Regions from separate parts of the Streptomyces sp. NPDC006140 genome, predicted to be linked through region 2. Evidence: riboswitches for the same ligand, from Rfam matches in the RefSeq annotation. Region 2 holds a riboswitch; the other holds the start of a gene.
The links. Region 2 has a riboswitch for glycine ahead of gcvP (aminomethyl-transferring glycine dehydrogenase). Riboswitches for the same ligand answer to the same signal wherever they lie in the genome.
Positions count from the first base shown of each region.

Region 1 (3,398 bases), on a different contig from region 2:
GGGGGCGATGGTGTACGGCATGTGGGAGCCGGCGACCTGGCGGAACTGCTCCTCGGAGCTGAACACCGGGACGTACGCCTGGCCGTCGATCTCGATGCCGGGCAGGTCGAGGGGGCCGCTGTGCGGGCCGCCGCCGTTGGGCAGCGGGACCCACACGAAACTCCGGCCGAGCACCTCGACGATCCGCCCGCCGGCGGACGGCCCGGCGCCGAGGGAGGCCGAGAGCACCTCCTCCAGCTCGTTGCCGGGCCATCCGCCGTGCGGGTGGGTCTGCGTCTGCGCCGGGAAGTCCGCGGAGAAGTCCGCCGGGAAGTCCATCTGCCTACCGCCTGCCTGGAACCACTGCTGTGGCCCAAAGGCTAACGGCTCCCGGCCGACGACCGGCGGGCCCGGGGCCCTGGGCGATCGGTCCGGGACCCGTGGCGCACGGCATCGGCTCCCGACCCATGACACACGGCCGGCCCCCTGCTCAGCCCGTGAAGGCGATGCGGCGCAAGGTGTTCGCCGCGTCGCGGTCGACCAGGATCGCGCCGCCGCAGCCCGAGGGCAGTTCGCCGGCTTCCACGGCGCGCAGCAGGCGGTTGGTCGCCGCGCGGTGGCGCAGGAACGCGTAGCGCGAGACGCCGCGGCCGCGGTCGCGCTGGCCGGCCAGGGCCTGTTCGGGCGTGACGTCGAGGAGGAGCAGGTGCAGGGTGCCGCCCCGGCGGCGGGCCTCGCGGGCCAGCCAGCGGCGGACCCACGCCTGCGTGCCGCAGTCGTGCACGACGACCCCCTCGCCGCCGCGCAGGGCGCGGCGCAGCCCGGCGTAGTGGGCGAGGCGGACGAGGGGGCGGTAGACCGCGTAGGGAAGGAAGCGCGGCATGCGGCGGTCCCAGCGGTCGCGGGTGTCCTGGGAGTCGACGCGCGGGCCCGGCACGGTGCGCCGCATGAGCGTGGACTTGCCGCTGCCGGGCAGGCCCGTGACCACGATGAGGTCGCGGGGGCCGAACAGCAGCGCGCGCGGGCCGCGGCCGGCGCGCTCGCGCAGATCGCGGACGACCGGCGCCGGCACCGGGCCGCAGGCCGCCCGGGCCGGTGCGGCGGCCGGCTGCTCGGGCAGCGCGATGCCCGTGGTCGTGGCGTACGCCGTGGTCCTGTTCACCGTGATCGTCCTCCCCTGGGGCCAGGTACGGAGTCCCATCCCCGCCGAGTGTAAAGAGAAGGTAATGCCGGAGGCTCTCGTTTCGGTCCTTGTCCTGCAACAGGGCTGCTACAGGGTGTCGCGGGTCGCTGCGGGTCGCTGTGTCCGGCGCGGGGGACGCTGTGCACTCCCTGTGAAAGGTCCCCCTGCCGCGCCGGAAGGATGCGTGCAATGATGTGCGCGCCAACTGCATACCGGCCGTTTGAATCCGCGCGGGAGAGTTCCCAGCACCGCTGACGCTGGGGCGCCGAAGGAGCAAGTCCCTCCCTTGAATCTCTCAGGCCCCGTTACCGCGCGGGCGAGGCACATCTGAAAAGCGGGCCGCTGCGACAGCGGTCCCACCCAAGGTGCAAGCCATGGACCGGCGCGGTCATGGCGAACCTCTCAGGTTCCGATGACAGATGGGGAGGAACGACCTCGCCCGTCATTGCCTTGGGAGACGACCGACCGTGAGCAGTACAGGAGAACTCCGTCACACCGCGCTCGATGCCCTGCATCGTTCGCTCGGCGCGACGATGACCGACTTCGCCGGCTGGGACATGCCCCTGCGCTACGGCTCCGAGCGCGACGAGCACACCGCCGTGCGCACGAGGGCCGGCCTGTTCGACCTCTCCCACATGGGTGAGATCACCGTCACCGGCCCGCAGGCCGCCGCCCTCCTCGACTTCGCCCTGGTGGGCAACATCGGCGGCGTGAAGCCGGGCCGCGCCCGCTACACCATGATCTGCCGGGCCGACGGCGGCATCCTCGACGACCTGATCGTCTACCGCCTCGGCGAGACCGAGTACATGGTCGTCGCCAACGCCTCCAACGCCCAGGTCGTCCTGGACGCGCTGACCGAGCGCGCGGCCGGCTTCGACGCCGAGGTGCGCGACGACCGGGACGCCTACGCGCTGATCGCCGTCCAGGGCCCTCAGTCCCCCGGCATCCTGGCCTCCCTCACGGACGCCGACCTCGACGGGCTGAAGTACTACGCCGGCCTGCCCGGCACGGTCGCCGGGGTCCCGGCCCTGATCGCCCGCACCGGCTACACCGGCGAGGACGGCTTCGAGCTGTTCGTGAAGCCGGAGCACGCCGTCGAGCTGTGGCAGGCCCTGGCCAAGGCCGGTGAGGGCGCCGGACTGGTCCCGTGCGGGCTGTCCTGCCGCGACACGCTGCGCCTGGAGGCGGGCATGCCGCTGTACGGGCACGAGCTGAGCACCTCCCTGACGCCCTTCGACGCCGGTCTCGGCCGCGTGGTGAAGTTCGAGAAGGAGGGCGACTTCGTGGGCCGCGAGGCCCTGCGCGAGGCCGCCGCCCGGGCCGAGCAGAACCCGCCGCGCGTCCTCGTCGGGCTCGTCGCCGAGGGCCGCCGCGTCCCGCGCGCCGGGTACGCCGTCGTCTCGGGCGGCGAGGTGATCGGCGAGGTCACCTCCGGCGCCCCCTCCCCCACCCTCGGCAAGCCGATCGCCATGGCCTACGTCGACGCCGCGCACGCCGCGCCCGGCACGCCCGGTGTGGGCGTGGACATCCGGGGCAGTCACGAGCCGTACGAGGTCGTGGCGCTGCCGTTCTACAAGCGGCAGAAGTAGACACTGGCCACGGGCGCCACGAGTTCCCGGGCACATCACCCCGCTCACCAGCGGTCCCCTTCACCAGCACTCCCGCGCGTACAGGAGAATCCAGGCCATGAGCAACCCCCAGCAGCTGCGCTACAGCAAGGAGCACGAGTGGCTGTCGGCCGCCGAGGACGGCGTGTCGACGGTCGGCATCACGGAGCACGCGGCCAACGCGCTCGGCGACGTGGTCTTCGTCCAGCTCCCCGAGGTCGGTGACACGGTGTCCGCGGGCGAGACCTGCGGCGAGCTGGAGTCGACCAAGTCGGTGTCCGACCTGTACTCCCCGGTCTCCGGTGAGGTCACGGAGGTCAACGAGGACGTCGTGAACGACCCGTCGCTGGTGAACTCGGCCCCCTTCGAGGGCGGCTGGCTGTTCAAGGTGCGGGTCACGGACGAGCCGGGCGACCTGCTCTCCGCCGACGAGTACACCGCGTTCTCCGCCGGCTGAGGAGTCGTAGCCGTATGTCCGTCCTGAACACACCCCTGCACGAGCTCGACCCGGCCGTCGCCGCCGCGGTCGACGCCGAGCTGCACCGCCAGCAGTCCACTCTGGAGATGATCGCCTCCGAGAACTTCGCGCCGGTCGCGGTCATGGAGGCGCAGGGCTCGGTCCTCACCAA
Region 1 is NZ_JBEXTS010000006.1:38,403-41,800, reverse strand. Features, by position in the region: gene ABZ386_RS17685 (enhanced serine sensitivity protein SseB) at 1-318, opposite strand, end outside; gene ABZ386_RS17680 (AAA family ATPase) at 470-1,141, opposite strand; glycine riboswitch at 1,384-1,483, shown strand; gene gcvT (glycine cleavage system aminomethyltransferase GcvT) at 1,630-2,751, shown strand; gene gcvH (glycine cleavage system protein GcvH) at 2,849-3,226, shown strand; gene glyA (serine hydroxymethyltransferase) at 3,241-3,398, shown strand, end outside.
Region 1: it holds a riboswitch for glycine, as region 2 does, so the genes downstream of both, gcvT (glycine cleavage system aminomethyltransferase GcvT) here and gcvP (aminomethyl-transferring glycine dehydrogenase) in region 2, are expected to answer to the same signal.

Region 2 (3,398 bases):
AGCTGCCCGAACTCGGGCCAGGTGACCGGCTCCATCTCGGTGGTCGCGTTGAGCTTCATGGTGCAGGAGCCCAGCGGGATCATGCCGCGGTCGAGCGCGTAGTCCCGGTCGGCCAGCCGGCGCAGGTAGCGCAGCATGGCGGTCTCGGAGCGGTACTGGTGGAAGACCGGGTGCGTCAGGTAGTCGTCGGTACGCAGCAGACCGGCCGGAAGCCCGTCCTCCGCGGCGGCGTCCAGGGCCTCGATGACGCCCTCGACACCGAAGGCGGCCCACACGGCCCGCAGCTGGGCCCGCGTGGTGGTCTCGTCGCAGGCGATCGAGACGTGGTCGGCGTCGACGAGACGCAGGTTGACCCCGTTGTCCCGCGCGGCGGCCACGACCTCCGCGGCCCGGCCCGCGACGCGCACGGTGAGGGTGTCGAAGTAGGAGCCGTGCACGACCTCGACGCCGCCGTTCGCGAGCCCGGCGGCGAGGACCGTGGCGTACCGGTGGGTGCGCCGGGCGATGCCCTTCAGACCCTCCGGCCCGTGGTAGACGGCGTACATGCCGGCCATGACGGCGAGCAGCACCTGCGCCGTGCAGATGTTGCTGGTCGCCTTCTCCCGGCGGATGTGCTGCTCGCGGGTCTGCAGCGCCAGCCGGTAGGCCTTGTTCCCGTCGGCGTCCACGGACACGCCGACCAGCCGCCCGGGCAGGCTGCGCGCCATCTTCTCCTGGACGGCCATGTAGCCGGCGTGCGGCCCGCCGAAGCCCATCGGCACACCGAAGCGCTGGGTGGTCCCGACCGCGATGTCCGCGCCCAGCTCCCCGGGCGACTTCAGCAGCGTCAACGCGAGCAGGTCGGCGGCGACGGTGACGAGCGCCCCGAGTTCGTGCGCCTGGTCGATGACCGGCTTGATGTCCCGTACGGCACCGGAGGCGCCCGGGTACTGGATCAGCACGCCGTTGATCTCGCGCTCGGCGACCTCGGCCGGGATGCCCTCGCTGAGGTCCGCGACGACGACCTCGACGCCGGTCGGCTCGGCCCGGGTCTGGATCACGGCGATGGTCTGCGGCAGCGCGTCCGCGTCGACCAGGAACAGGCCCTTCTTGTTCTTGCCCATCCGCCGCGACAGCGCCATGGCCTCGGCGGCCGCGGTGCCCTCGTCCAGCAGGGAGGCACCGGAGGTCGGCAGTCCGGTGAGGTCGGCGACCATGGTCTGGAAGTTGAGCAGCGCCTCCAGCCGCCCCTGCGAGATCTCCGGCTGGTACGGCGTGTAGGCCGTGTACCAGGCCGGGTTCTCCATGACGTTGCGCAGGATGACCGGCGGCGTGAACGTGCCGTAGTAGCCGAGCCCGATCATGGAGCCTAGGACCTGGTTGCGGTCGGCGAGGGAGCGCAGCTCGGCGATCACCTCGGCCTCACTGCGCGCGCTCGGCAGATCGAGGGCCTCGGTGCTCTTGATCACGGCCGGGACGGCAGCGGCCGTCAGCTCGTCCAGCGAGCCATAGCCGACCTGCGCGAGCATCTTGGCGCAGGCCTCGTGGTCGGGGCCGATGTGGCGCTGCTCGAAGGGGACTGCCTCTTCGAGCTCGGAGAGCGGAATGCGGTGGGCGGTCATTTGCGGAGGCCTCCTGGTCACACGACCTTCGAGGGGCACCACGGCGCGGGTACCCGGACGGCCTCCCCCTCTGTCATCTCAACCTGAGAGCTTCACCGGATCGCCCGAAGGCCTCCGGCTTTCACCGTCGGTGAGAGCGGAAGCCGTCGACACCCGCTCTGCTTTCCAGAGTGACCTCGTCCGTGCGGTACGTGGGCCTGAGAGATTCCGGGGAGGATTTGCTCCTTCGGCGCCTCCGGTGGTGTCCGGAGGACTCTCCCGCACAGGGTCAACAGCCGCTGCCAGCGTACCAGCGCGGTCAACGCACGAACCTTCGAGTGGCCACCTCTCCGATTGTGCCGTTTTGTTGTGCTTACGGATGACTTGCGACCACGTGGAGGGCCCGTGCGAACCGATATCGATCCGCGCAACCTGATCGGCCGCAAGGCATTCGACCGCAACGGAACCAGGATCGGCACGATCGACGAGGTCTACCTCGACGACGCCACCGGCGAGCCCGAGTGGGCGGCCATACGGACCGGCCTGTTCAGCAGGGACGCGTTCGTCCCTCTGGAGCCCAGCGAACTGATCGACGGCGCCCTCCACGTCCCCTTCGACCGCGCCCTGATCAAGGACGCCCCCGACTTCGGCGTCGGCCGCCACCTCTCCCCGGAGCAGGAACTCCAGCTCTACCACCACTACGGTCTCGACATCGCCGCTCCTCCCCCACTCCCGGACCACAGCTTCGGCAAACTGGCCGGCACGGACGAGCCGACGCCCTGACGCCGGCCCTGCCGCCACCGCCCTTACCTCCCTCTCGCCGAGCGCGCCGCCGCGCAGCCGGGCCCCCGACGGCGGCTGGTCTCGCCACCCTCCGGAAACCGGACACCACACGACCACCGCTACCCCTGCGAGGCCGCGGACTGCGCACTCCCGGAGGCCCGCGCCCCACGAACACCACTCCCGCCGCCACCCACAGCTCCAGCGGAACCGGCACCACCAGCCCCCTCAGGTCTTCGTAAGACCAGCGGCAACGGCTCCGCCGGCTCCAGATCAGGGTCGTCCACCCGGAAGGTCCGCACCCGCCCGGGCGTCGAGCCGGGCGTCTCGAACCGCACGGTCACCCGCCCCAGACCGCTGCCCTGCACCCACCCGTGCCCGAACTCGGCGTGCCGCACGTCATGCCCGGCAGGCCACCGCCGGTCGGCGAGCGCCGGCTGCTCCTCGGCCTGCGCCGCGGCGTGCTCCTCGACCGGCCCCTCCGCGACGGCCCGCTCCCCCGCCGCCTGCGCGAAGAGGTCTTCCTGCGTGTAGTCGGCGAGCCCGCTGACCCCGACCCCGAGCAACCGCACCCCGCCCGTCGTGTCGACCGAGTCCAGCAGCCGGGCCGCCGCCTCACGAATCACCGCGGGATCGTCCGTCGGCCCCCGCAGCGTCTCGGAACGGGTGAGCGTCGAGAAGTCGTACCGCCGCACCTTCAGCACGATCGTCCGCCCGGACAGCCCGGCCCCGCGCAGCCGCCGCACGCACCGGTCGGCAAGCCGCTGCACCTCCAGCCCGACCCGCACCCGGTCATGGATGTCCACGTCGTAGGTGTCCTCGACCGACACCGACTTCGTCTCCCGCTCCGCCACCACGGGCCGGTCGTCCCGCGCCAGCGCCATCGCGTAGAGGCCGTGCCCGTGCGCCTTCCCGAGCAACCGGACCAGCTCGTCCTCGCCCGCCTCGACGATCTCCTCGACCGTGGTGATCCCGGCCCGCCGAAGGTGGTCGCCCGTCGCCGGCCCCACCCCCGGAAGCGTCCGCACCGACATCGGC
Region 2 is NZ_JBEXTS010000002.1:9,899-13,296, reverse strand. Features, by position in the region: gene gcvP (aminomethyl-transferring glycine dehydrogenase) at 1-1,601, opposite strand, end outside; glycine riboswitch at 1,777-1,872, opposite strand; gene ABZ386_RS05230 (PRC-barrel domain-containing protein) at 1,986-2,363, shown strand; gene ABZ386_RS05225 (DNA polymerase IV) at 2,483-3,398, opposite strand, start outside.